DNA from 3 places in the Wukongibacter baidiensis genome. Region 1 is predicted to be linked to each of the others. Evidence: riboswitches for the same ligand, from Rfam matches in the RefSeq annotation. Region 1 holds a riboswitch; each other region holds the start of a gene.
The links. Region 1 has a riboswitch for molybdenum cofactor ahead of pruA (L-glutamate gamma-semialdehyde dehydrogenase). Riboswitches for the same ligand answer to the same signal wherever they lie in the genome.
Positions count from the first base shown of each region.

Region 1 (10,251 bases):
GTATGTATAGGAAATTCACTAGTACACTTAGATAATAAGGAAGAGATTAAAGATCTCCTAAATAAGATGTATGGCCTTTTAAGGAAAGATGGAGTAGTTATTTTACAAATAGTAAACTATGATAGGGTATTGAAGTATGATGTTAAAGAACTACCTTTAATAGATAGACCTGAAAGTGGCGTAAGGTTTGTTAGGAACTATGAATTGGAGGATGGAAAGGTTTTATTTAAAACTGAACTAATTATTAACAATGAAAGAAGCTATGACAATTGCATAAAGCTCTATCCTTTACAAAGTCAGGACTTCGTTGAGCTGCTAAAGGAAGCTGGTTTTAGAGATATTAAGCTTCACGGAGGTTTTGATGAAAAGGAATATACTATAGATTCCTTTCCATTAGTAGTAGAAGCATATAAATAATTTTTTTAAAAGCTCCTCGATCTATTTTTTATAAGTAGATTGGGGAGCTTTTGTTATAAAACATAGGAAATATCAATATCTCTTAAATATTTTAAATGTTGAAATTCTATTCCTGCTAGAATAAAGATTTAAACTTAATTAATTGAATATAATGGTAAAAATGATAAAATGTAATATATAATCACCTTGAAAAGGATTTTGTATTAAATAAATTGAAATAGAGTCCATGATGCAAAAAAAGGAGTAAATAAAATATGAAGGATAGATATAGGTATTAGTACAAGAAGATATGATATTGATTGGATGAGGAATCTTGGAATACTATTATTATTTCCATTTCATGCAGCAAGGGTTTTTGATTATTGGGATCCTTTTTATGTGAAGAATACTGGAGCAAGTTGGGTATTGAGCTTGTTCATAGCTGTTACTGCATACTGGTTTATGCCATTGCTATTTTACTTAGCTGGTGCTTCAAGCTGGTATGCTCTAAAGAAAAGAACAGGGGCTCAGTATCTAAAGGAAAGATTCCATAGACTGTTTATTCCCCTGATATTTGGACTTATAATTATTGTCCCGCCACAGGGATATATAGCAAAATTAACTGAAAAAGAATTTAATTCAAATTACTTAGAGTTTCTAAAATCCTACTTTATGGATTTTAGTGACTTAACCGGTTATTTTGGTTCATTTACTCCAGCACATTTATGGTTTATATTATATCTATTTGTTTTTTCCTTAGTCTCTTTACCATTATTTAAGTTAATAGAGAAACTACAGAGTAGTTCATTAAAAATTATAGATTATTTAAATAGTCCATTGGTTTTAGTAATGCTATTTATTCCGTTGACTTTGACCGAGGCATTACCAGGCCCTGGGGGACAAAATCCATTTTATTACATACTTATTTTTATATTAGGATATATAATGAGTTTAAGTGAAGGAATGCAAAAAGCTATAGGAAAACTTAAGTTCAAAGCGCTAATTTTTTTAATAGTTTATATACCAATATGGTTTTCGGTTATGATTAATAACAGTAATACAGGTACTTGGTCGTTGACAGCAATTGGGATTGCTTTCATGAAAAATTTAGCGGTATGGTTAACCCTTATAGTTATTCTTGGATATGGAAGAAAACATTTAAGCAAAAAAAGTAAAATTATTTCCTATATGAATGAGGCAGCATTTCCAGTTTATATTTTACATCAGACGATACTGGTCATTGTTAGTTTTTATATGGTAAGGCTGAGTATTGCAATTTATCTTAAGTTTATAATTATAGTTGTCTTATCTTTTATTATAACGATTTTGTTATATGAGGTGTTAAAGAGAATTGAGATGGCCAGATGGTTACTAGGGATGAAGTCAAACTCAGATTATAGAAAATAGGTGATAAAAAAATGGTGGAGTGGAAGATAAAAAAAATTATAAACTTTACGGCTGAAAAGCATTGGGGAGAAGGATATGCACAATTTGGATTTCACGATTTAGAGGGGAATCAATATGTGTTGAATAATGAGCAAGACTGGATAGGATTATTAGGTTATGATAACTTAGTTTGGACGATGGGCGCAAATAGGGTTACAAATAAATGCAAACATTATAACTTAGATTTAAAAGGGCCTAAGTACCTGGAAGGTGCTAAGGATGAGTCTATTTTATTTAGTGATGATAAGAGAATATATAGGTTTTATCCAAAAAGTGAGAAGATTGATGTAGTAGTTGATAGTGATAAATATGAAATTAAGGATATTGGGAACTGTATATATGACTCAGAAGAAAATATTTGGATAAACGAAATAACTGGTTGTAAGGTGTGGCAGTTTGATTATGATGGAAATATGATAAGAACATTAGGCAATGGACAGCCTGGATTTCAAAAATGTGATATGGGTTTTGATGAAGTAAGTTTTAATTGGATTTTTGACATGAAATGTGGTCCAGATGGTAACATATATGTTTTAGATAGTGGAAATTATACAGTGAGAATGATTGATATAAAAAGGCATGTAGTTAAACTTGTTGCAGGAACTGGCGAAGGTGGATATATAGGAGATGATGGACACCCTTTAGAAGCAACATTTGGTACAAAGAAAGATGCAGATTTCGATGGACCCTGGTCTATGGTAATAGATGAAAAAGGTAACATCTATATAGGCGATACTCAAAATCATGTTGTAAGGATGATAGATTCTGAAACTAAGAAAATAACAACTATTGCAGGTAATCAAGGGAGTATTGAAGGAAAAAGAAATAGCATTGATGAAAAAGATCCTTTTAAGTTAAATCTTCCATTGATATGTAGTATGGATTATTATGATGGAAAGTTGTATATTCCTGAGTGGGATGGAGACTTAATAGTATTGGAAAAACTCGATTAAGGATATTTAGAGAAAGGTGAAATAATATGTTTTTTACTACAATCTTAAAATATGTTGTTGTTTCTATAGTGATCTGTTTACTTTATGGAATACAAGTGTTCTCGGCTTCCATGATAAAAAAGATATCTAATGATAAATTTAAGGGTTCATATTTATTTCAGTTCTGGGGTTTAGTATTAGCTATAATACTTTGGAAACTATATCCTGAAAAAATATTTATATTTAATACCCATAATGTATGGAAATTGAAGAATATAGTGTTGATTTTGATATGTGTTATACCAACTTCGATTATTGCATACCATGGCAAAAAAGATAAACCCAAGAAAACATTCAATATTGAAAACTTTTTGAATGGAGCATCGATGGAGATACCACAGAGGCTATTAGTCCAAAATCTATTTGTCGTTTTAGGCATTGATGGTGCTATTTATGGACCTGTAACATTAGCAATACTTTTAAATGCTATAATCTGGGTACAATTTATAATCATTCAAGAGATTATGGAAGGAAAAAAGGTTTCCTTTAACATAATACCAGAGATCACTGCGTCATTTTGGTTTTCTATATGGGTTGGTATTATATATGGAATTACAGGAAATATTGTAGTAGCAATGTTAACCCATGGATTACAGAGATTCTGTACCTATAGTGTACTAGGTAAGCTTCAAACGAATAAGTCTAGTTAGTAGTTACAAGGGGGAAGTTCAATGAAGATAGCAGTCCTTTCAGATATACATGGAAACGATTTAGCGCTAAAAGCAGTTATAGATGACTTGAAAAAAGAAGGTATCGAAAAGGTTATTTTTTTAGGAGACCTGGTTATGAGAGGCCCTAATCCGAAAATGTCATTAGAGCTCCTTAAAAAATTAGATATTTTGAGTTGGGTAAAGGGAAATACAGATGGGTGGTTTGAAGAAGCTAATGACGGTTGGTCTCCTAAGACTGATAGAGAGAAGATGCTATTTGAATTATATCTTTATGCCTTAAATGAATTAGAAAAAGAAGATATAGATTTTCTAATGTCCAAACCGATCACAGAGAAAATTAAAGTCAATGGTCTAAGTGTTTTATGTGTACATGGTTCGCCAAGAAGCTATAGCGAAATAATGGGAGAAGAGATAGAAAAGGAAAAATTATTAGAAATCCTTGATGGTGTAGATGAAGAACTAATACTTTGCGGTCATTCACATAAACCATCGATTGTTAAAGTTGGTCAAAAAACAATAGTTAATGTCGGAAGTGTAGGAATGCCATATGTTAAAAATATAATCTCATCATATGCCGTTTTAGAGATATTAGATGAGGAGTTTGAAATTAGCATGAGACAAGTCAACTATGATAAGGAAGGAATTATAGAAGCAGCTATAGCTAAGCGATTTCCTTACATAGAAAAGTATATAAGGATTATTGAAGAGGGAGTGGCTAGTTAAGGTTAGAAAGGGGGACTATATTTGAAATTTCAAATACGAGAGGCAACGAAAAATGATTATGAGAGTGTAAATGAATTAGTTGTTGAAGTGCACAATTTACACGTGGAATCTAGGCCGAATAATTTTAAGGAAAATGATAGACCTTTAAATAGAAGATATTATGAAGAGTTATTGGACGATATAAGATGTAAAATTTTTTTAGTAGAGACCCAAGGGAAAGAGATAATTGCTTACACTATATTGAGGGTAATAGAGATCGAAAGCAATTCTATTGTCATACAAAGAAAATTTGTTTATATGGAGGAGCTATGTGCCAAAGAACAATATAGAGGAAAAGGTATAGGTGAATTATTGTTTAATAAAGCCGTTGAATATACTAAGAGAATTGGAGTTTCAAGCTTAGAATTAAGCGTATGGGAGTTTAATGACCCGGCTATTAAATTCTATGAATCAATGGGAATGAAAACGAGAACAAGAAGAATGGAGATTGAGGTGTAGTATAATGCTGAAAATAGAGAAAGAACAGTTTGATTTAATATCCCATCTACTAAATGATGAAAATAGCCATTTTCCATTGTTGGAATCAATACTTTCTGATAAGAAGAAAGGTAGTGTTTATGTTAATAGCTTTGAAACGCCTACAGCAGCTCTAGTTATAAGCAACGATGGCTGGTTTTATCAATTGGGCGGAGAGGATGATATAAATTTTAACTCTGGGTTAGAAGATATCATTGTTGAAGAAACTAAAAATAATAAACCAATACTTTGGTTTGGAATATCAAAAAAATGGAGAAGAAAGTTGGGCGATAATGGCTCACTAGAAGTCAAAGATTTTCCGAGAATTCAGTATAGATTTAATAAAAGTGATTATATTTCATATGGAGAAAACCCATTTCCATATCAGCTAGAATACATAAGTAAGGAAAATGTTGAAAAAGTATTAGAATATAATGACGGTATAATAAGCTTTTGGGGAACTATAGACAATTTCATTGAAAATGGATTCGGCTTTATTTTATTAGATAAAGAAAAAATAGTCGCTCAATGCATTAGTGCCTCAGTTGAAAATGGAGAGGCTGAAATTGATATTGAAACAGATGATTCCTATAGAGGAAAAGGCATTGCAAGATTTATGGCATCTTGCTTAATTGATGAATGTATGAAAAGATGTTACATACCAAAATGGGACTGCGCTGTAGGGAATATTCCATCGAGAAAGCTAGCGGATAAGCTAGGGTTTGAGAAAGTAGCAGAATATCCATTTAGCTATATAACTTCATTATAAAATAAGTATGCTTATGAGAGAAAGGAACGAGAAAAATGAAAGGTGAACCTTAAAAAAAATCATTTTAAGAAATATGTTGAATTTACAAAAATATCAATATATAATGTTAGTATATTTTTAATCGATTAAGATTTTCAAATGATACTTTACTGCAGTAGAATAATTTTAAAACTTAATATGGTTTTCTCTTCGAGTCTTTTTATCTAAGGACTATTAGTCTAGGATTCTAAGGCCTGTAGGGTATAATTGGAAACGGTTGTGCCTCCCAGTGTGGAAAGGAGAGATAATTGATGAGTATAGCTGAATAATAGCTGACTATAGGACTTGGAAAATCGGTATTTTGATATTACTAAGCAAGTATAGTTATTTATTGTGTTATTATTTTTAGTAGTATTCACTTTTATACAAAGTACCTTCTTTTTGATAAGCAACTGGGATGCCTCCATTGAATGTTTATTAATAAAGGAGGATTTTTTATGTCTAATGCTTATTTTGAGGTAAGAAAACCAGAAAATGAACCTGTTCTTTCCTATTCTGTAGATAGTAATGAAAGAATGAATTTAAAGGAAAAACTCTTAGAGCTTAGAGGAAAGGAAATGGATATTCCTTTAATAATAGGTGGAAAAGAAATACGAACAGGGAATACAGCAAAATGTGTGGTTCCCCATGACAAAAATCATGTACTAGCTACATACCATATGGCAGGGGAAAAAGAAGTTGAAATGGCAATTGAAGCAGCTCTGGAAGCAAAAAAAGAGTGGGAAAGAATGCCATGGCAGCATAGGGCTTCAATATTTTTAAAGGCTGCTGAGTTGTTGGCAGGTCCATGGAGACAGACTTTAAATGCAGCTACTATGCTTGGGCAAAGCAAAACAGCCTATCAAGCTGAGATTGATTCTGCCTGTGAAATGATAGACTTTTTAAGATTTAATGCTTATTTTATGTCTCAGATTTATGGTGAACAGCCTGTTTCTACTAGTAGTTCATGGAATAGATTGGAATACAGACCTCTTGAAGGCTTTGTTCTATCTGTTACCCCTTTTAATTTCACAGCTATAGGAGGAAATTTAGCAATAGCACCTGCATTAATGGGAAATGTAGTTGTATGGAAACCTGCTGGAACAGCAATATATTCCAACTACTTGTTCATGAAATTATTACATGAAGCAGGGCTTCCTGACGGAGTAATTAACTTTATTCCAGGTTCTGGTAGCTTAATAGGTGACATTGCATTTAACAATGAGTGGTTTGCAGGGGTACACTTCACAGGATCCACTGAAGTATTTAATACGATGTGGAGGATTATTGGGGAAAATATTAATAACTATAGATCCTATCCTAAAATTGTTGGAGAAACGGGAGGAAAAGACTTTGTTTTTGCTCATAGGCTTGCAAATGTTAATGAACTTATGACAGCCTTAATACAAGGGGCGTTTGAATATCAAGGTCAAAAGTGCTCAGCGGTTTCACGGGCCTATGTTCCTGAAAGCATATGGACAGTTCTAAAATATAAATTGATTAGCGAAGCGGCAACAATTAAAATGGGCGATGTAGAAGACTTTACAAACTTCATGAGTGCCGTAATAGATAAAAAAGCCTTTGATAGAATCAAAGAGTATATTGAATATGCAAAGGACTCCGATGAGGCTGAAATAATATGGGGTGGAGAATGTGACGATGAGCAAGGTTATTTTATTGAGCCGACAATTATAGTTACAAGAAACCCATACTTTAAGACGATGACAGAAGAAATCTTTGGACCTGTGCTAACAATATATATATACGAAGATGAAGAGCTTAAAGAGACCCTCAGAATATGTAATGAATCAACACCATATGGATTGACTGGGGCTATTTTTTCACAGGATAGAATGGCAATAGTAAAAATGGAAGAGGAGCTTAAACATGCAGCCGGAAACCTATATATTAATGATAAACCTACAGGAGCAGTAGTAGGTCAGCAGCCATTTGGAGGAGGGAGAGCCTCTGGTACAAATGATAAAGCTGGAAGTAAACTGAACTTATTGAGATGGACAAATCCAAGGGTGATAAAAGAAACATTCAATTCGACTAGGGATTATAGATATCCATTTATGGAAGCTAGATAAAATGTAAACAAAAAAAAGGAGAATGACATTGTCATTCTTTTTTTTTTATGTGACAAAAAATATCGAAAGAGAAAAATGGAAATGATTTACAAGATTGTTGACAAATTGAACTTCTAGATATATAATAGACCATATAGTCTAGACTGCATGGTCTAGGGAAAGTATTGAAATTTAGGAGTGGAGATCATTGGAAATAAAGGACTTTGAAAAAAAAGATAAACTAATTGAAGCAGCACTAGATGAATTTACTCAGAAAAGTTACGATGAAGCTTCATTAAATAATATTATTAAAAATGCATCTATGAGTAAGGGTTCATTCTATTATCATTTTAAAAACAAGAGAGATTTATACACTTTTATATACGTAGAAGCTGGGAATGTTAAACTTCGTTTTTTGGATAAAGAACTAAAAAACTACGAAGAAGAGATGAAAGATAAAAATATATTTGAAATATTAAAGCTATATGGGCATTTAGGATTTAAATTTGCGAAGGAGTATCCTGTTTACTATCAATTTGGAAAAAGGTTACTTGAAGAAAAAAATGAAGAATTAATGACACATCTAAGAAAGCAATTTAACCATGTTACTGAGGATTTAATGGATAACCTAATTGCAAGAGCAATTGAAAGAAAAGAAATTAGGGATGATTTTCCAGTGGATTTTACAACGAGACTAATTAAGAATTTATTCCTAAGCTATGATAAAGTGGTTTTGAAAGATATTAATGAAGTTGAACTTGATGAACTTATGAAACTATATGATAATTATTTGGATTTTCTTCAAAACGGAATAGGTAAAAAGTAATAGTATGGAGCAGTAAGTAATAGGGGGTGTTAATATGAGCAAAAACATAATACTGAAGGTTGAAAAACTCAGTAAACACTACCAAATGGGAGAAGTAACTGTAAAGGCCCTTGAAAATGCATCCTTTGAAATAGAAGAAGGGGAATTTGTTGTAATACTTGGGCCCAGTGGTTCGGGTAAAAGTACGCTGTTAAATATTTTAGGTGGCATGGATAAACCGACAGAGGGAAAAGTCTTTTTAGAGGATGATGAGATTACTAAGTATAGTGAAAAACAGTTAACTAATTATCGAAGAGATAAAATAGGTTTTGTTTTTCAGTTCTATAATCTTATGGCAAATCTGACTGCCAAGGAAAACCTTGAGTTATCCACGGAAATATGTAAAAATCCGTTAAATATTGAGACTGTATTAGAAAATGTAGGACTTGGAGAAAGGCGAGATCATTTTCCATCTCAGCTAAGTGGTGGGGAACAGCAGAGAGTGGCCATAGCCAGGGCCGTTGCTAAAAATCCTCTTATCCTTCTCTGTGATGAACCAACTGGAGCATTAGATTACAAGACGGGGATTGCAATACTCTCCCTACTTAGTAGAATAAACAAAGAGTATAAGAAGACAGTCTTAGTAATAACTCACAATGCACCAATAGCTCAAATGGCAGATAGAATTATTAGAATGAGGAGCGGTAAGATAGTTGATAATCAAATAAATAATAATCAAATAGATCCTGAAAGGATTGAATGGTAATGAGAAAATTAAATGTCAGATTAATTAGACTCATGAAGAAATCCTTTGGTCAGGTCATTGCAGTAATGACGGTAATTGTTGTAGGACTTCTAGTGTATACTGCTATGAAAATGGCTGCATTGAATTTGGAAACTACTCTAAATGAATATTATGACTTAACAAACTTTGCAGACATGTATGTTCAAGTAGTGAAGATTCCCAGTAATGCTATAGATGATATTAAAAATAAATATGGAATCACAGATGCCCAGGGAAGAATAGTATCAGATGTACCGCTCAAGGTAGAAGATGGAGATGAAAAGGTAACTGTTAGAATTACTTCTTTACCCAATGAAAAGGAAAATATAAATGACATTTTTCTAGTTGATGGAGAAGGGATAAGGGATAAGAATAAAGATGTACTAATAGTTGAACAATTTGCTAAGGCAAGAAAAATAGCGGTTGGAGATGTTTTAAAGCTTCAAATAAGTGGTAGACAATATAATCTCGATGTTGCCGGTATAATAGCCAGCCCTGAATATATATATCTTATGGAAAATGAACAAACGCTTTTACCACTACCAGATAAATTTGGTGTAGTCTTTGTGGCCGATGAATTTGCAAGACAAAGCTTTGGATTCGGAAACAGCTATAATGAAGTTGTACTTAAAGTAAAGGATGAAAATCAAGTAGATAAGATAGAGGATAAGTTAGAAAAAGTATTGAAGAAGTATGGGGTAAAAAGGATTATCATTAAAGAAAATCAGCTAAGCAACAGAATGATCTCAGAAGAAATAAAGCAATTGGAGACTATGTCAAAGGTAGTCCCGGTGATTTTCTTAGGGGTTGCAGCTTTAATCATTGCGGTCATGATATCAAGGATGGTTAAAAAGGATAGGGTTCCGATAGGAGTTATGAAGGCCCTTGGATATAAGAATATAGAGATTATATCCCACTATACAAAGTATTCTTTAGTTATTGGAGTTATTGCTGCGATTATAGGAACCAATCTAGGGATGATGCTAGCAGGAGGATTGACTAAGCTATATTTACAGTACTTTAACATACCTATATTGAAGGTGAATTACTACTTCAGATATG
Region 1 is NZ_CP138202.1:5,100,695-5,110,945, forward strand. Features, by position in the region: gene R9X47_RS23015 (class I SAM-dependent methyltransferase) at 1-417, shown strand, start outside; gene R9X47_RS23020 (acyltransferase family protein) at 721-1,803, shown strand; gene R9X47_RS23025 (hypothetical protein) at 1,815-2,795, shown strand; gene R9X47_RS23030 (hypothetical protein) at 2,822-3,484, shown strand; gene R9X47_RS23035 (metallophosphoesterase family protein) at 3,506-4,228, shown strand; gene R9X47_RS23040 (GNAT family N-acetyltransferase) at 4,250-4,726, shown strand; gene R9X47_RS23045 (GNAT family N-acetyltransferase) at 4,731-5,513, shown strand; molybdenum cofactor riboswitch at 5,689-5,810, shown strand; gene pruA (L-glutamate gamma-semialdehyde dehydrogenase) at 5,990-7,621, shown strand; gene R9X47_RS23055 (TetR/AcrR family transcriptional regulator) at 7,809-8,426, shown strand; gene R9X47_RS23060 (ABC transporter ATP-binding protein) at 8,461-9,171, shown strand; gene R9X47_RS23065 (ABC transporter permease) at 9,171-10,251, shown strand, end outside.

Region 2 (10,251 bases), 2.6 Mb from region 1:
TTCTCATTATAAAGTGTTTTTCCCCTTGAAGAATCTTCAAGACCTGCAACTATCTTTAGCATCGTACTCTTTCCAGCACCATTTGGTCCAATAACCCCATACACCCTACCCTTTTCCAAGGTCATATTCTCGATATTTACTACTGTTCTTTCGCCATAAATCTTAACTAAGCCCTCTATCCTAATATCCATCTTTAGTCTCCTACTACGTATTTAAATAATACTGAATTTGTAATAAAAGAAATAGTTAGTAAAACAAGTCCCATGGCTATTGAAGTGGAATAGTTTCCCATACTATTATTCATTGCAATAAAAGAGGTCATAACCCTTGTATGCCCCTTTATATTTCCTCCTACTATCATTACTGCACCAACTTCTGATATAGCTCTTCCGAAGCCGGTTACAACTGCAATTAGTATATTTATTCTCATTTCTCTAACTAATAAAATTAAAGTGTCCCACCTATTTCCTCCAAGGGTTTTGCAAATTTGCTTTATTGCATGTCCTTGATCCTTAGAGTTGTTAAAGATAATGCCTGTAACAATAGGTGTAACTAATAAAGTTTGTGCAATAATCATAGCAGCAGGAGTAAACAACAGACTAAAATGGCCTAATGGCCCTCTTCTTGAAATAATAACAGCAACAACCAATCCTACCACTACTGGAGGCAGGCTCATAAAGGTATATAAAAACCTTGTAAATACTCTTTTAAATCTAAACTTTTTTAAGCCAAGAAAAATTCCAAGTGGAATCCCTATCAAAGATGAGATAAGTGTAGAAGTAAAGGACACATATATCGATAAAAATATTATTGAATACACTTCTCTATCAAGGGATAGAAGAAGTTTGATCCCCTCAGCAAATCCATCTACTATATGTCCCATACTCTACACCTCCATTTCTCTGCTGTCTGCTAATCTCTTAAGTCATATTACTTAAGTTTAAAATTATATAGTATTTTCCTAGTAACTAGCGGCTAGAAACTAGTTGCTACTTCCCATTTGGCGTAAACAAAGGTTGTCCAAATTTTTCTTTTCCAAATTCACCTATAAGCTTCTGCGTTTCTTCGGATAATAGCCACTCTACAAATGCCTTAGCACCTTCACTGTTAATCTTATCGTTTTTGTCAGGATTTACAGGAATAACACCATACTGATTAAATAGTTTAGAATCACCCTCAACAACTACTTCTAGTTCAATTTTATCCTTCATAGAAAGATACGTCGCTCTATCTGACATTGTATAAGCAAGCATTTCATTAGTCATTTGTATAACCTTGCCCATACCTTCACCAGCTGAAACATACCAATCACCTTTAGGCTCTACTCTTGCCTCTTCCCAGAATTTCTTTTCCTTTTTGTGGGTTCCTGAATCGTCTCCCCTAGAAACAAATTTGCCATTTCCTTCACTTAATATCTTAAATGCCTCTATAACATTGCTTTTTGCCTTTTCAGATAACTTTGCTGGATCATCTTTTGGTCCTAGGATTACAAAGTCATTATACATTACATCTGATCTCTCAGTTCCATGTCCTTCTTCAACAAACTTTTCTTCACTACTCTTTGCATGAACTAATAAAACGTCGGCTTCACCATCTCTTCCCATTTGAAGAGCTTTTCCAGTTCCTACAGCAACTACCTTTGCCTCTATACCAGTCTTTTCTTTAAAGTTAGGAAGAATATAAGCTAAAAGCCCGCTATTCTCTGTACTTGTTGTAGTCGCCAATATTATGCTTCCATTATCCTTTACTTCTTTAGATTCTTCAGTAGCCTTTGTTTCTTCTGTAGCTTTTACTTCTTCTGCAGCCTTCGGTTCCTCAGTAGCACTTTGCTTTTCAACAGCCTTATTTGCACATCCTGCAAACCCTACAAGCGCTAAAGTAACAATTAGTACCCCAATTAATATTTTGCTTATCCCCTTCATAGTTTCCCTCCTAAGTTTTCTTTTGCTTTTTAAGGAAAAATATTTAATGGCTTTCAAAAAAATAAAAATGTATTTTGAATGCCGGCATTATCAAACTACAAATTTTTAAATTTTGAGTTCAAATAAAAAAACATTCCTCTTGAAAGGAATGTTTTAAAACCATTAATCTTTTCCTTTCCAAACATGGGAGGCATAAAGATTTCTCCTTATACCCATCGGTCTATAATTCATAGTCTAATCCTTAGAATTAGAGACTCGGAAAATAAATATGTACTTCAATATGTGACAAAATTATATCACATTCTTACCCCTTGTACAACTCAATAATAGTCTGTATTTTTCAAAAATTCATTATTTAGGATTATTTATCTTTCATTGCCTTTAAATAATAAGTATATTAATATAAGATGTATAGTAATTCATAATAAATCATTCTTCATATAGGAGGGTAACATATGTTTAAAGTAGGTATTATAACTGCCAGCGATAAGGGTTCAAGGGGTGAGCGAGAAGATAAAAGTGGAGAATTAATTAAAGAAATTATGTCGGCCAATGGTTATGAGGTCGCTAGGTGGGAAATACTTCCCGATGAAAGAAGGCTTATTTCGGAAGAGCTTATAAATATGTCTGATAATCTTAATATAGATTTAATTCTTACAACGGGTGGAACGGGCTTTTCTCCAAGGGATTGGACTCCTGAAGCTACATTAGATGTAATTGATAGACAAGCACCTGGAATATCAGAGGCTATGAGATATTATAGTCTTCAGATTACTCCTAAGGCCATGCTTAGCAGAAGTGTTTCTGGAATTAGAGGTGAAACTTTAATAATTAATCTCCCTGGAAGTCCTAAAGCTGTTAAGGAAAATTTAGAATTCATATTACCCGCTTTGAAACATGGACTTGAGATTTTAAAGGGTATTGCTGGTGAGTGTGCTAGAAAATAGACTTAAAGTGGGCGTCTCAGAATGGCGAATTTCTGCGTTATTTGAAATTTCGACGACTTGGCACGTACGTTAGTACTAGCCAAACCGTCGAAACTTTAAAACCTTAACCCCGGATTATTTATAGAAAATTTAAAAGGGTGCAAGTAGTTTTGATTCTAAGACTTTCATCAAGTTCGAAGGCATACCTACGCCGTACGTCGAGAATTTGATGGATGTCTTAGAATTAAAAGGACGTAGCAGAGTTTTAAATTTTCTATGAATAACCCGGGGTTGACTTCACTCATTCTGAAACGCCCTGTGGCTGTATTCAATGAGACAGCCTTTTTTCCTATACTAGCATATATAACTTGTTTTATACAATCAATTATCACTACAGATATTTCCTCATAACTATGCCATCTTCATTATAGTCACTTTGTTTGTTATATTCAAAAAAGCTTTCTATTCGTAAAATCTCTTGAAAGCTGTTATCCTTATATATTTTTCTAGCCCTTTTCCACTTTTCAGAAACTATTAATATTATGCTTTTTAGATTATTGTTTGTAGTTACTATATATTTAGAAAACTCTTCAAACATTAGCTTGCCTAATTGTTTCCCCCGATATTTAGGACTTACTCCCATTGATGATATATATAATTCAGTTCCATTATTCCTATGGGATTCTTTTATAGAGTGTCCTAGTTTAAAGTCCTTCTCAGCAATATCGTCTTTATATTCCCAAAGCTCCGAACTTAAGTATCCTATAGTCTCATTCCCATATTCCATTATAAAAAAACCCTTATGGAATACATTAATTCGTTCAAGGAAAACCTCGCTTTTTTCACAGATTTCTAAATCGAAGGAGGATGTCTCTATTCTCATTATATCTTCTATATCATTATCATTTGCTAGTCTGAATTCAATTTTTCTAAAATCCATGTTATTCCTCCTTTAGCAACCTATCAACAAATATATGGTTACGACTTAATGTCTAGTCACCTATTGTTACTCTTACGCTTTTTCTTCGTTACTATTTAACAACAAGGGTCTTAATTATTGCAAAACACTCTCTTACATGATGATTTGGAATTATGTACAAAGGAGTCTTAGCTGGTAAACCAGTAGCTTCGAATCCTAGTCTACGTGCTATCAGCTTCGCTCTAAACAAATGAAAATCATTACTTGATATTGCAACCTTTATATTATCTCGAGAATCAACTATATCAATAATGTCCTTTGCATACTTTATATTCTCATAGGTGCTTCTTGATTTCTCTTCTTTAAATATCATATCCTTACTAAATCCATGATCAATAAGATACTTTTCCATAACATAGGCTTCAGAAAATTTTTCATCCTTACCTTTTCCACCGCACAGTATGAGCTTTTGATTATAATTACTTTCTTTTGTAAATTTAATAACGGTATCAAGGCGATATTTTAATTCTAATGATGGCCTATCATCAATTATTCCCGCTCCCAAAATCAAAATATAATCGACATCTTTTGTGTCATTGACATATGCTCCGGTTATTATCATACTTTCAACTATTATAAAGGATATAAGTATTATAATTATACCTATATTTACTAGTTTTTCAACGTTGCTTCTTATATAGAGGTTATTATATTTTCTAAGAAATCCGTGTACGAGCAAAATTACGCCCAATGCCAATATTACTTTCAAACCAAAATAAAAACCCCATCCCAATGACAAACCAAAAAAGCAATACAGAATACATAGAACCCCTATAGCAATTATTAAACTATTATAGTGCATCCCTATACGACTCCCTTTTCTTTTTAAATATTTCCTCAATCAATATCTCCTTTTTCATCTCAATACTGCTATTACTCAGACTATCATTTTAAGTAATTCGTCATCAATTATAGTTCCCCTCTATTTTTTACATTTTTTTCTAAAAAAAAGAACCTCTATGACAATATCTTTATCATAAAAGTCCCTTTGTTTTATATTGATTTTTGAGCCTGTTATAGATAAACAACATTAAGATTTAAAATAAATTTCAGAGAAAATAATGAACGCTTCTACATTTTTTCTTTGAAATTTATTAAACTTTAAAGTTGCTTATCTCTAATTAATTTTTATGTCTTCATCCCATTCTTGTTCAAAGCCAAAGAATGTCATTTCCCGTAGGCAATGGGCAATAATGTTTGGATAACTAAGCTTTTTTAGAGTTCTTTCACAAATATAGTATCCTAACCACTCATCAAAGCTAGCTGCAACTAATGAGTATCCCTCTCCTTTGTCATCTCTTCCTGAGACATCAAAGTATATTGCCATATCATTTTCATCAAACTTATCGACACAATGAGCCTCACCATCTTCATCCTCTTGAAAAGCCTTTATGTATATATAAATATTTTTATCATTGAAACTTGGAGTAAATCCCACTAATTCTCCATAGAGCCTTTCAAAATTATGAATAGTTTTTTCATCTTCTATGTTATAGTGCCGCATTAAGCATTTCCATACATCTTGAAAATCAGTGTTCATTATCAAATCATTTAGTGTACTCATTTTTCACCTCTATATTTTTTAATAATTAACTTCACCTAGATTACCTACGGAGATTTCAAATTTTCCATAAATAATGCCGTCTTGGAATAAACATTTCTATATATAGAATAAAATTCCTTTTATTTTTACATTTTTTTCAATAAAATAGGACTTATACTCTATTTTTTTGTCGTATAAGTCCATAATTCCAGATAGTATATTAGTGAATAATAGAATGATCTAAGATTACAATCCATAAACATCGGAAAATTCAATATCTATTCTATCAATTAAACTCTCTAAGCCATCATTATAGTTAGCTCTTGATCTATATTCCTCATCTAATTCTTTAATAGGTATATCTATAATAAACTCCGTGAATTCTCCAACTTTACTCTTAACATTGATAGTTCCACCGTGTAACTCAACTAGTAGTTTAACAACTGTCAATCCAATTCCACTTCCTTCGCTATTTCGCGTAAAGGATTTATCAACCTGTCTAAATCGTTCAAAAACCATTTTCTGTTTCTCTTCCTGGATTCCAATTCCAGTATCTTTTACTGCTATGCTAATGGAATTCTCCTTAACGTATAGACTTACAGAAATTTCATCTCCTTCATCTGTAAATTTTAGTGCATTAGAAAACAGATTTAAAATAACTCTTTCAATGCTAAATGGATCACAGGCAGCTATCTTACTTTTTATATTAGAGTTAAATATTAATATCCTATTTTTATTTTCTATATAGTCTTCAACTGAGTAAGTTATCATTCTTATAAGATCAACTATATCGTGATTCTGTAAATTCAAATCAAATGAATTCGAGTTTATTTTTGTAATATCAACCAGATTATTAACTAGCTTCAAAAGTCTATAATTATTCTGTTTAATTATGTTTGTATATTTATCAATCTTTTCATTAACCTCTGAACTCAAACTATTATTCCTATAAAAGTTTAGCATTTGCAAAGCAGAAAAAGAAAGGTTTAATGGTGTTTTTAGCTCATGGGATAGGTTAGCAAAAAACTCAAGTTTTAATTTATTATATTCAAGTTGTTCTCTTAGCAGCCTATGCTCAGTACTGTCTATTCCACAACTTAATGTACCTTCAATATTTCCCTCTTTGTCCGTTAATGCCGAGTTATGCCAAGATACTATCCTTTCTTCACCATCTTTAGTTACAATAATCTCATCGGAATATTCTATCAATTCTCCATTTATTATGGATTCAAAGTTATGCTTTGCATCCTCTCTATTTTCTTTCTTAGAAAAGTTGTCATGCCAGGTTTTCCCAAGAAGTTCTTCTTCACTATACCCTAGAATTTCACATCCCTTTCGATTTATTAATACTATTTTTTCTTCTTTATCTAAAACTAGAAACAGAACTTCAGCAATATCAAGATATTTTTGAAGTTTGTCTCTTTCTTTTTTTAAAAGAGCAGTTCGTTCTTTTACTTTAATGTCTAGTATTTCATTAGACCGTTCTAGATTTTCATATAAACTTGCATTTTCAAGGGATATCACTATCTGTGAAGATAACATTTCTAAAATCTTCAATCTATCTCTAGTAAAGGCACCTGTCATTAGGTTATTTTCTAAATAGATTATTCCCTTGAGCTCTCTTTGATTAATCAAAGGAAAACATAAGACAGATTTTGGCATTTTATCAACTATATATTTGTCGCATCCAAATTTTAAAGACTGGGTTGAATTTTCTAAAATAACACTTTCATTTGTTCTGCTCACATAGTTTATGATACTCCTAGGAATATCATCATACTCATCAACTAGTGTATCACTGATAACTATTATTTTTTCATCTTCACTATCATTCTTTCCCTTAATTAAAAATTCATCATTCTCTTTAATCATAAAGACTACTTTCTCAGCCCCTACATTTTCAATAATTATCCTAATCAGTTTTTTAACCAATTCATCTAAAACAATTTCCTGAGATATGGCTTGATCTGCTTTCATGATAGTATTTATATCTACTAATTCTAGAGCAGTCACTGTCGTTGGTTTTTCATCTTCATTTTTTTCAAACTTTTCGTAAAAAATTTCTAGATATTTTTTTTGTAATGCCTTTACTTTTGCTTCTGCTCCCCATCGTTTATAGCTGAAATATGCTTCTTTAAAGTGTACTCTAGCATATCTATATTTGCTTTTACTAAGCCAAAAATTTGCAGCTAGCTCATTTGCTAAAGCTGCCTCATTTATATATTCATGTTCCTTTGCTAGAGAGATTGACTTATCATAATATTCTATTGCATCATCAGTCCTATCTGTTACTCTCATAAGCTCTGCTTCAACTAAATAGTATTTATGCAAGAAGTTCATCGGAGCATGATTAGACCAATTTCTCATCCTCTCCTGATTTTTGATGACTCTATTTAAAATTTCTTCTTTTTCTTTATTTGAAGCAGTATGATATATTGCTAAACTTGAAAGAGAATCAAAATAGTAAAAAACAGCAATATCCACCATGCCCGCCACTCCATCTAAATTTTCTTCTGCATTTTTTGCTGTTTCAACCGCAAGTGAATACTCTCCAAGAGTATAATTTAATATTGTTTTACTCATGAAAAGGAAAAACATTCCGGACATATCTCCTGTATCATTCATAACAGAAAGCATTTTATTTTCATCACACATTTCCCCTGTAAGTTCAATTGGGTTCTTTGATTTTCCTTGCATATTTAAAGCAAGCTGTCCAAAGATTTTTTTGTAGTTTAATGATGAACATTCTTTTATTTTTCCAATAATCTTTATATTGTCTGCTATCTCTTCTTCCAATGTTTTAAGTGGACGTCCTAGATAAAGTGAGTTTTTAGCATGTCCTGCCAAACAGCAGGCAGCGTATTGGAAACTTCCGTTTTCTATTCCTGCTCTATAACCCTCAACAAATTGATCGAGTGTCAATTTCAAATGCTCTTTCCAATGCTTTATGCTATAAGCATCCATGTCTAAAACCATAACCTTATATTGTTGTAGGCTTTGTTTTTCTATCATTTTAACGCTTACTTTTCCAAATTTATAGCCCAGCTCCACATTATTTTTTACCGTACATAGCAGAAGACCATAAAATGTGTATGCTCCCGCTGAAAGAGGAGAATTCCCGTATTTTATAGATAGTTCAACCATTTTACATGCTAAAATTGGTGTCAACTTTGGAGCTGCCTTATAGGTGGCCGGTATGGTACATAACATAATCTGCATCGCAGCTAGTTTGTCAGGATCACTCATATAAGGTAAATTAAGCAAGTCATCGACTTTCATTTCTAACATAGCTTCTTTTATCCTATCAAAAGATTTATCAATATCAGCTTGTTTTGGCTGAAAAGGTATATCAACTTCCATTAGCTTAATTACTGATATCCCTGTATTTAATGCTTCCTTAAAATTGTTTTGGGCCAGATAGTATTGTATTTTTATATTGTATACCTTAACTTTATCCGTTAATTTCTTTGCCCTTTTCAAAACTATTTCTGAAAATATATCCATTTGTTCATAATCACCTATAAGATAAGCCATTTCAGCTATTTCACAGTGTAACTTTAAAGTCAATCCATAATACTCTTCCCAGGCATCATCGTTTAACATTTCAATCCCTGTTTTAAAGTAGGTATAGGCTGGTTTATAAGCCGAAGAACTTTTTGCTGCTATACCAGCCCTAAGATTTAACGCCGCGAGTTCTATTCGTTCATTCTCTTCTTTTAGAGTTGATTTACCTATATTAAAATGTCTTACTATTTCAAATAACTGCTCTATTTTTTCCTTTTCCTGATATTGCTTTAATAACAAACCCCCAATGTGTAAATGAGTAGCTAGTCTAATCTCTTCAGACATCAAGGAATATACAGCCTGTTGTATTCGATCGTGAAGAAATCGAAACATTTCATTTGGCTTTAATGACTTCATGCCGAAGTTATTAACGCTAGATATCAATCCTTCTTTAACCGCCGACTGCAGATCCTGTAGCACATAATCTCTGGTTTCATTACTTATTAAAGCCAAGGTCTTTAAGTCAAACTGATTGCCAATACATGCTGCTCTTTCAAGCTGTTGTCTAGTTGAATGATCTAAAGTAATAATTTTTTTTATCAATAACTCTACTACATTATCTGTTACATCCAGTTTTTTTATTGCTGCTGTATCCCAGCACCATCTAGCTGAATTATAGTCATACCATACGTATTCTTTATCATACAATGTCTGCAGAAATTGTTTAGTAAAAAAAGGATTTCCCTGAGTTTTGTTGTATATGAAATCTGATAATTCCTCAATATCAGATAAATCTTTTTTAAAACCTATAAAAGTATCTGCAATCAATACTTGAACATCTTTCCTCCGAAATGCTGTCAGTTCTATAGTATTAGCGATAATATTGCTCTTAGCCAATTCATTTTTCATCATCATAAGCGGCTGAATTAAATCAATTTCATTGTCTCTGTATGCTCCTACAATCAATAGATGGTTGATTGACTCATTTGTCATCAGCATCGTTATAAAATTTAAACTTGCAGAGTCTGCCCATTGTAAATCATCAATAAATATAGTGAGTGGGTGTTCTTCCTTTGCAATGATCTTCATAAAATTTGCAATGGTGAATTTAAATCTATTTTGTGACTCCATAGCTTCAAGCTTAGGAACGGGACTTTGTTTTCCAATAATTAATTCTAAAGATGGAACAACTTCTGTGATTACCATCCCATTGTTTCCTACTGCTTTCAATATATTTTCACGCCATATAGCTAATTCCTCAGATGGTTTGGAAAGCAACTGATCAATAAAGTTTTCAAGGGCCAAAATAAGCGCGCTATAGGGTATTCCTCTCTGGAATTGCTCAAACTTACCTGATACAAAAAATGTGGCATCACT
Region 2 is NZ_CP138202.1:1,365,974-1,376,224, forward strand. Features, by position in the region: gene R9X47_RS06445 (ABC transporter ATP-binding protein) at 1-191, opposite strand, end outside; gene R9X47_RS06450 (ABC transporter permease) at 194-883, opposite strand; gene R9X47_RS06455 (extracellular solute-binding protein) at 990-1,922, opposite strand; molybdenum cofactor riboswitch at 2,077-2,195, opposite strand; gene R9X47_RS06460 (MogA/MoaB family molybdenum cofactor biosynthesis protein) at 2,378-2,869, shown strand; gene R9X47_RS06465 (GNAT family N-acetyltransferase) at 3,240-3,788, opposite strand; gene R9X47_RS06470 (YdcF family protein) at 3,880-4,629, opposite strand; gene R9X47_RS06475 (DUF6557 family protein) at 4,945-5,391, opposite strand; gene R9X47_RS06480 (AAA family ATPase) at 5,617-10,251, opposite strand, start outside.
Region 2: another riboswitch for molybdenum cofactor. It lies ahead of R9X47_RS06455 (extracellular solute-binding protein); the one in region 1 lies ahead of pruA (L-glutamate gamma-semialdehyde dehydrogenase).

Region 3 (10,251 bases), 3.1 Mb from region 1:
GTGGTAAGAAAAATTTAGGACTTAAGAACTTTAGTCCATAGTAGATTAATGCAGGAACAGTTCCGGCATGAATCCATGAACCTATAATAGTACCTATTAAAATGAATATAACCATTGCTACCATAGCTCTGCTGATACTCGTCTTCATTCCATCTAATAAATCATCTATGGTATAACCATATTTCACCGCAACTCCTGAAGCAAGGATAAGACCAAATATTAATAAAACATGAATATCTACTTTGAGTATTTTAATTCCCAATATTAGTATTAAAACGATTCCAGCAAAAACTCCTGCCGAAGCTGCAAATGATGGTCTTTGTTTATTTTCCATTCTTTTTCCCCCTTTAAGGATTATTTTGAATTTATAATTCAGTTTTTCATTAAACTCTAAATCTTCACAATACGTGAATTCTCATTTCATTCAAAATGTTTCAAATTACTTTTTTTCAATCTTGACTTGAACAGACTTCATTAAAGGGAAACCATCAATTGGATCAAATTTGTCATCGTGGGTAATTAAGTTTACGTTAGCTTCCTTCCATCCGTGGGTAATTTGTGTAACGCCAGGAAGGATTTCTGTTTCTGATACTACATTAACTGGGATTTCTATTGAGCCAATTGTAGATGTAACCTTTACAATATCCTTATCAGTTACACCAAGCTTTTCTGCGTCCTGAGGATGTAATTCTATCTCCGGACTAGGAATAGCGGTTCTAAATCTCTTAAAGTTTCTATTTCTACCATGGTAATAAACTAGTTTTCTTGCTCCTGTTATTAATGTAAATGGATATTCTTTCTTTGGATTAGTCTTATAGGCTGGCGGTATATATTCCGGCAGTTCCTCGTATCCATAATCCTTTAAGTATTTTGATGCAAACTCGACTTTTCCTGATGGCGTTTTAAATGGCTTTTCCTTATACTTTTTGTAACGTATTGGTTTATACCTATACCCCTGAGGACAGGCCTTTATTTCTTCTAAAGACACTCCTGTAGGTTCTACAAGCCATTCGTTTAGTTCATCTTCATTTTTCCAAGGGAAATAATCTCCAATTTCTAACCTGTGGGCAAGGTCATGTAAAAACTGATATTCATCTTGGACCTGAGGTATTGTAAACACTCTCTCGGTTAATCCAACTATTTGGTAACCTCCATGGCAGTGAAGCTCTGAACGCTCTAAATATGACGCCGCCGGCAGTACATAATGAGCAAGCTGAGCAGACTCTGACATAAATAGGTCTCTAACAACTAATAACTCTAAACTCTCTAGAGCCTTTATAACTTTCTCTGAATTTGGATTAGTAAGGACTGGGTTTGCACCAGCTATTATCATCCCCTTTAAGGGATATGGATCTTCAGTTAAAATTGTATTCATCGCTGTCATTGTATGACATTCCTGCCTGAAGTCATAAAGCACTGGAAACTTATCGGCTCCTATAGGATCTAAATGACGAAGTGGAATTTCTTCATATAAAGTTAGCTCCCTTAGTCCAAAGCCTTCTGGCATAAAGTTTCCACCTTTTACATCAAAGGCACCGATTAGTCCATCAATGCATCCTACTGCTCTAATATTGTTTATACCATTTTGATGATGCTCTAAACCATTACCTACATAATTTACTACGTTAGGTTTTCTCCGAGATATAAGCTTAGCTATTTCTAAAAGTGTTTCCTTAGGTACTTCAGTTTGCTCTTCAACATATTCTGGAGTAAATTTTTGAACATAATCCTTTAACTTTTCAAAGCCTAATGTATAGTCCTTTACAAACTCGTTATCGATTTCATTATTATTAATTAAGTATCTCATTATTCCATGGGCTAACGCACCATCTGTTCCTGGTCTTATTTGTGCAAAAACATCGGCTTGTCTAGCTATAGCACTAAGTCTTGTATCTATAACTATGATTTTAGCTCCATTTTCTTTGGCCTTCATTATAGATTGGGTCATATTAGGATGGGCCATAGGTGGATTGGCTCCCCATATAACAATGCAATTTGAGTTTTCAAAGTCAGGTTGAGCAGGCCATGTACCAGCAACTAGTGAGTATCCTATCCAGCGACCTACAAAACATTCTGAATCATTTGAGAAGTAATTCGGTGATCCAAAGGCATGAATGAATCTCCTAGCCATTTCTTCCTGCTGAGCAAATCCTATGGCTTCACCCTTCCAAATACTCATGCTTCTGGCACCATAGTTTTCTTTCAGTTCTTTCATCTTTTCAGCTATTTCATCAAGGGCTTGTTCAAGTTCTATCTCTTCCCATCCTGTCTCAGTTCTTTTGAGGGGCTTCAATATACGATCCTCTGCATAGATCATATCTACACCAGCCCTACCCTTTACACAAATCCTACCTTTATTCCAGTAATGGGGCTTATATCCATCTATATCTACTACTTTTTCATTTTCTATATATACGTTTATACCACAGTGATCATCACACATACGGCAAAGGGATTGTACGACCTTTTTATCTGACATCTTTATTCCCCTCCCTTCCTGTCATTTTTCATTTCTTCTAAAATTGCTCTTAGCTTACTATCAAAGCCCTTTCTTTTAGACTCAAAGGCTTCATCAACTTCTTCATATTGTAAAGCTCCGGAAATACAGAATTTTACGCAGGTTGGATCACCTTCGCATAGATTACACTTTCTACTTACTAGTTTTTCAGAGTCAAAGTGTATATTTCCAAAGGGACATGATAACATACACATCTTACATCCAGCACAACGATTTTGATCTATTTCTACTGCCCCTGTCTCTTCATTACGTTTAATTGCTCCCGCAGGACAGACTTCCATACACCATGCCTCATTGCAATGAACACACGTGAGTGGTATACAAACCCTTACCTGAGGATAGTAATTTACTCGTATATTTGAATCCTTTCTCTTAAAATCACCTTTTTGCTTAAAGGCACAGGCATATTCACAGTTTCTACATGCTACGCACTTGCTCGGATCCATTGTAACAACACGCATCTAACTTTCCCTCCTTCTTTTATCATTTTCTACACCCTTTGAAATAATCAACACAAAATTTTAGAAAAATAGATTTTGTGATTTTATATGCTTGTGCTGATTATCCTTATATAACCTCTAAAATATTTTTTGTAGGAGTGGATGCGATTTTTTTGTGTAAAGTCTCCATCAACTTTTCTGGTGAGTCTTCAATTCTTTGCTTCTTCCTTATGAAAGGTCTTAGTACTCCCAAAAATGCCACTAAGTCAGATCCTCCGGCAATTGTTCCTCCAACGGGAATTCCATCTTCAAGTACTACCTTTAAATAACTACCTTCTTTTCCATCATAGTGCTCCCAGATTTCGTTTCCTTCTTCATCCATAAATCTTCCCATTGACGCTACTGTTATTTCAAATAATTGTGTAACATTCATATTTAAGCTGCCTTCATAACTTCGCTCTTCACCAGCCATATTGGCACCAGCTATTTTACCCATTTCTATTGCAGTTGGCCATAGGGCATGGATTACGTGCTTTTCTCCAAAGGCTGTTGGACCCTGAGCCACATCTCCAGCAGAGTAAATACCAGAAACATTAGTCTCCATTTTCTCATCTACAAGTATACCTCTATCGAGGTTTACTGATGTATTCTCTAAAAAACCAATATTAGGGCGTACACCGGTTCCTACAATTATAAGATCAACTTCAAAAGGTCCCTTGTCCTTAGCATGGACCTCCATAGTTCCATCTTCTTTTCTCTCTATTCTTTGAGTCAATGTGTTAACATGAAGTTTTGCTCCATGTTCGATTATCCTTTCACGAAGGAGTTTTGCTCCCATATCATCAAGAACCCTTGGCATTATTCGAGGCGCTAGCTCATAGATGGTTACATCTAATCCCTTACAAATTGCCGCCCAAGCAGCCTGAAGAGATACAAAACCCGATCCCAAAACTAGAACTCTGTTCCCTTTTTTGAATAAAGGTTCAATATTCTTTACATCCTCCAAGGTCCACATATTATATACTCCTTCACCTGCTAAACCCTCTATCGGAGGTTTTATTGCAGATGCTCCAGTAGCAATTAACAATTTATCAAATGGAAAAACTTCTCCATTATCTATTTCAACTACTCTCTTTTCATCATCAATGTTTGTTACAGTAGCCTCAATATATCTCGTATTCATTTCTTTATAAAAATCATTATCTCTAATAAAAAATGTATCGTAATCTACCTTTCCCCTTAGATAGTATGGAAGTAATACTCTAGAATAAGCAACGCCACCTTCCTTTGATATTAATGTTACTTCGCTTTCCTTATCGTACTTGCGGAACTCTTCTAAAGCATTTATTCCAGCCGCGCTGTTTCCAATTATTACAACCTTCATACTTTCACCTCCCTCTAAAGTATCGATATTTACAAAATTCCCACACACCAAGCAATATGGAATATTAAAAATAATCTGATAAATGATATCAAAAAAAGACTTCTGCGATATCATTCTTCGCAACAATCGTTCCTTTAGTCGGAACATTGTTCCGCATTTTAGTTAGAAATTAAGGAATAACTCTCAAAGCAGTAATTTGAACCTTCTTACAATTCGCTTTATTATTCCCCATACTTTTCACTATTTTTCTATAAATAAAACATATCATAATTTTGCAATAAATTCAATACAATATTTCATTATTAAATTTTTAACAAAATATTATTTTTCAATCCCCATAATTTTTTCTTCAATAATGTCAACTAGACTAGAAGCATCGTTTATATCACAAACAGGTACGCCATCAATGTCATGGTCACTGTCACTTGCTATGGCAACTAATTCTTCTGCACTGCATAATAGTTCACTATACATTTCTGATCTGAAAACTTCAATCTTAGGCTTGTTACTCCTTTTATACCCTTCAGTGAGAATCAAATCAGCATCACTATTTAATTCTATCAACTCATCTAAGGTCCACTCTTCATCTACTCTTTTTATCATTGCAACCCTGTTTGGTGAAGAAATCGTTACAGTGTCAGCTCCAGCCTTAGCATGCCTCCATGTATCTTTCCCTGGTTTGTCTATATCAAAACCATGGACATCATGCTTTATGGTAGCAACTTTATGGTTTCTTTTCTTTAATTCCTTTAATAGCTTTTCGATTAGTGTTGTTTTTCCTACATCTGATTTACCTACAATACATACTATTGGTGTCATAAAATCATCCCCTCATCTGTAATTATAATAATTTATTAAATTTAAAGTTTTTTATTTACAAATTGGCTGTAATCCGATGGGGTATTTATATTCCTAAATATCCCTTCAATATCTTTAAAACCTTTCAGCTCATCATAGTCGACATATCTAACTTTAACCTCAGGATAGAAATCTATAATTTTATGGACATTGTTCCTTAAACACTTTTCAATAGCTTCAATACATCCTTTACCATATATCGCACATAGTGGTTGAAAGTGTTGTCCAGACCATGGAACAACTACATCGTATCCTTCAGCTAACCCTCCTAAATAGTCAATTAAATTCTTCTCAACAAATGGCATATCGCATGCCAGCACCAGGGAGTGTTCATATTTTGCATTAATTAACCCCGCATGTATTCCACTTAAGGGTCCATGACCAGGTATAATGTCTTTAATAACCTTCACTCCTAGATGATTATATAATGACGGTTTATTTGAAACAATTATTTTTTCGCTATAGGATGAAACTTCATTTAAAATTGTCTCGATAAAACTTTTGCCTTTGACATGTAAGAATGATTTATTTCTATAATTCATCCTGCTATTCTTGCCGCCCGCAAGAATAATAGCCGTTTTGTCTAACATCATACCACCTCTTCAAGAAACACATTCAACGTTTTTAAATTCAGTTTATCTCTTGGGGCATAAAGATACAATTAAATCATTACTATTTCCACAATTTGTCCACTTTCAAGGGATGGTGAATCCTTTGGAACATCTATTAAGCAGTTGCTATTCAATATGCAATTCATCTTAGATGATGTCTGCATATTTTTTGTCAATATAACGCTCTTTCCCTTAGATGTATTGGTCATTTTTCCCCTTAAGAATCTTCTAACGGGACTCTTTTTAGAAAAGTCCTCTTCTAGTACGGCCTTATCCCTTACCAAAGTTAAATCCGTTCTATGAGAAATATTATTTATAATTGGTCGTGCAAGTAACTCGAAGGATATCATTGCCGCAGAGGGATTTCCCGATAGGCTGATTACCAACTTACCCTGTAGTTCACTACAAAGTACCGGTGATCCAGGTTTTATATTAACCCTCCAAAACAGAATGTTTGCCCCGCATCTATACATTACATCCTTTACGATATCCTTTTTTCCTACTGATACTCCCCCAGTAGTTATAAACAAGTCAACCCCATCAATTTCCTGCTTTATTCTTTCGCACATTATCTCAATGTCGTCACCAGCAACACCTAGAATTATAGGCTCTCCCCCAAGTTCTTTAATTCTTGATGCTATAGCATAAAGATTGCTATTGTATATTTTCCCGTCACTTAGCTCATCTTCAACACCTACAAGCTCATCTCCAGTACTTAAAATTGCAATCTTAGGTTTTTTATAGACACTTACTTTACTTACTCCTAAGCATGCTAACACTCCTATTTCAGGAGATTTCAACATTCTCTCTCTCTCTAGGATTAGCTGTCCTTTTTGAAAATCTTCGCCTTTAAAGCAATAATTATCCCATTTTTTAAGTTCCTTTAGAATTTTCACAGTCTGTCCATCTACAAGAGTTTCTTCCTGTCTAATTACACAATCTGCATTCCTTGGAATAGGTGCTCCCGTCATTATTCTTGTTACAGTGCCTCTAGATAGTTTTTTTTGAGGATATGAGCCAGCATATACTTCTTCAATTATCTCCAATTCAATTTGAGTATCTCCACTTGCCCCTTTTGTATCCTCGGCAATTAATGCAAAACCATCAAGTGGAGAACGGTCAAAGGGTGGATGGTTTATTGGAGAAAATATATCCTTTGCAAGTACTCTATTCTGAGCATCCATCAATGAGACCTCTTCGGTTTCTATATCTATTATTTTTTCATCTAGGATATTTAAGGCTGTTTCCAATTCTATTTTTTGTAGCATTTATAAATCACCAACCCTTTCCAAAGCTACAGTCGGGATATCTACACTCATCGCAAGACATACAGAATCCACCATGTCCACAGGCTGCAATATCTCTATGATTAATCTTGTCACCGGCAAGTACTCTAGGCAAAAATAAGTCAAAGCTAGTGGTTTTACAGTACATTCCACATCCCGGCAACCCTAAAATCGGTACTTCATCTTTATAGGCTACTAAGAGCATTGCACCTGGAAGGACAGGGGCACCATAGGAAATAATCTCTGCTCCAGTCTTTCTTATTCCTAACGGAGTAAGGTCATCGGGATCTACTGACATCCCACCGGTGCAAATGATAAGTTCACAACCCATTTCTATTAGTTCCTCTATTGACTGGGTTATTTTATCACTATCATCGGGTACTATTCTACTATCAACTACTTCACAACCATACTCCAATACCTTGCTCCTTACGACAGGTCCAAATTTATCTTCTATTCTGTTGTGATATACTTCATTTCCAGTAGTTACTATACCTACCTTAGATTTTTTATATGGAATTACTTTAATAATAGGTTTCTCACCAATAACATCTTCAGCCTTTACTATCTTTTCTTCTTCAATAATCAGTGGAATAACCCTTGTTCCCGCTAATTTCTGGTTCTTTTTCACAGGATAATTGTTATGAATAGTTGCTAAAATGATTTCATTGATAGAATTGATTTCTAAAAGTCGATCGGTGTCTATCTTAAGAATGCCATCCATATTTGCAATAAAGTTTATCTTCCCTTCTTTAACATCGCTTAAATATATCCCTTCGCCTGCAGCCTTGGACAATCTATCGGCTGCTTCATTCTCATGTAAATATCCCTCTTTCTTTTCCCAAACGTAAATATTATCTTTTCCCAAAGAAAGTAAAACAGGAACATCCTCTTCAGTAATTATATGACCCTTCTTAAAGGCTCTCCCTTTAAACTTTCCGGGAATGATCTGGGTTATATCATGACATAAAATGGTTCCTATGGCTGTCTCAACAGGTATTTTTTTCATTTTACCACTCCCATATATTAAGATTTTCAGAAACATATAATCCCTCTGTTTTGCTTCACAAAAAAAGCCCTTCATTGCTTGAAAAAGAGCAAGAAGGGCATATATATGGGTATAACATCATTTTAGAAACCATACACCTCAAATCATCCACTAAAATGATCAAAGCTAGACAATTCATAGAAGGATTTAATTTTCTATGAATTATATGAACTTAACTATATATACACTTTCTCCTTTTCAAGTTATGTGAAGGCACTTCCGTTTCCCAAAGTACCCCGTGGATTAATAAATCCAGGCTGTGTTCCTTAGACCGGAACTTCATTCCGTTATTATGGCACACTACGTCCTTAGGAATACACAGCTCGGAGAAGTAAAGATACAATATTAAGTTTTCATCAAACAAACTATCGTCTACAAGAAACGACAAATCTATACATTTAACATATCACTTATACCACATCTTGTCAACTACATGTAACTAGTGTTCTAAGGTCAAAGCAATTACTCAGTTTAGAGAATATTACTACTTCTTGAGCATTTTATAATCTAAGAGTACGCTCTGCCTTAGGTTCTTAACTAAATCTTTTATAAAGAGATCACACAAAAGTAAAAATACACTCTATTTTAATAAGTTAGAAATTTTCCACGCAGTATTCTTTACTTCATTCACAATTGATTCAAATTTCTCAGACCTAATTCTTGAGGTAGGTCCAGATATACTCATTGCAGCAATAACATTGTTCTCTTTATCCACTATCGGAGCCGCTACACAGGTTAAGCCTATTTCCAACTCTTCATTGTCTATCGCATACCCGTTAATCCTTACATCTTCTAGTTCTTTTAATAAATCATCCCAATTACTTATTGTATTCTTTGTGTATATAGGAAGATCCTGTGCTTGAAACCTATCTAAAACTTTTTTTGGTGAAAAGGCTAGTAAGCACTTTCCAACGGCAGAGTAATGACTCTCACTACTTGATCCAACAATAGGATTGACTCTTAAAATCTGATCAGGGCTTTCTTCCTTTAAGATTAGAATAGTTCTAGGATATTTTTGTGATGTCTTATCAAGCACCGATACATTTACAACCTCATGGAATTTTTCAAATAGTTCCTTGGCATATGGTCTAATGATATGCTTTAAAGGCATTTTCTCTCCAACCAGCATACCAAGGGCATAAATCTTCATTCCTAGCCAGTACTTTCCATTCTCCAGATTTTGTTGTGCAAAACCTTTATTTTCTAAAGTTGACAGAGTTCTATGAACAGTACTCTTATGTAGCCCTAAAGTTTTTGCAATCTCAGTTACCCCAAGCTCTCTTTGCTCATAATACAAAAGTATCAATATATCTAGAGCTCTGTCGATAGAATTTATGATTTCCCCGTTTTTATTCAAAGTAGTACTCCTCTCGTCTTATGACCAAATTATTCTCTTCTCAAAAGTCTGCCATCTTGTTGACTTTGTCAACAAAATGAGGCTATTCTCATAATCTGGACAAGCTAAATTTATTAATATTATCCCATAAATTTATATTTAAATCAAAGAGAATATTAAAGTTTTTACCTGAGTTTAATTCTTCTCAACAAGATAACGCCAGTATCTCATAGGCATATTTCTTTTTTGAAGCTTCGGATTAATCCTGTTTTTAATTGCAATGGCTTTAAAATATTCCTTCCAAAGTTCTTGATAGCCAAACTCATCTCTATCATATTTCAGTTCTTTATTAACATCAATGTCTCTGATTATCCAATCTTCACCGTTATATACTGCTCCAATACCCCTTTTCACATCATGTATTATCCAACTTTGGTCTGATAACCTATCAACAAAGTGTGGTGCAATCAGTCCAACAATATTGAACTTCGGCTCAATAGGAGCATAATAAACATTTCCTTCTAAACACCCGAATCTCACTAATCCCAGCATTAGATGTCTTTCTCTATCAATGCTTAATCTAGCCTTATGTATTTTTAATACCCTGTCATCGGCAATATTATCCTCTATACCGCCTCCTATCTTCCATCCTAATTTTAAATACTCGTATATCCAAATTCCCGTGTCCTCTAGTTCCGTTAAATATGTATAGAAAATATTTTCAAGTGCTCTTTTTGATATTTTTGTTCTGATTGATTCGTATACCTTTC
Region 3 is NZ_CP138202.1:1,770,670-1,780,920, forward strand. Features, by position in the region: gene nhaC (Na+/H+ antiporter NhaC) at 1-334, opposite strand, end outside; gene R9X47_RS08085 (molybdopterin-containing oxidoreductase family protein) at 440-2,479, opposite strand; gene R9X47_RS08090 (4Fe-4S dicluster domain-containing protein) at 2,482-2,979, opposite strand; gene R9X47_RS08095 (NAD(P)/FAD-dependent oxidoreductase) at 3,086-4,342, opposite strand; gene mobB (molybdopterin-guanine dinucleotide biosynthesis protein B) at 4,664-5,161, opposite strand; gene mobA (molybdenum cofactor guanylyltransferase) at 5,203-5,793, opposite strand; gene R9X47_RS08110 (molybdopterin molybdotransferase MoeA) at 5,862-7,079, opposite strand; gene R9X47_RS08115 (molybdopterin-binding protein) at 7,087-8,106, opposite strand; molybdenum cofactor riboswitch at 8,321-8,486, opposite strand; gene R9X47_RS08120 (IclR family transcriptional regulator) at 8,726-9,502, opposite strand; gene R9X47_RS08125 (TIGR03915 family putative DNA repair protein) at 9,677-10,251, opposite strand, start outside.
Region 3: another riboswitch for molybdenum cofactor. It lies ahead of R9X47_RS08115 (molybdopterin-binding protein); the one in region 1 lies ahead of pruA (L-glutamate gamma-semialdehyde dehydrogenase).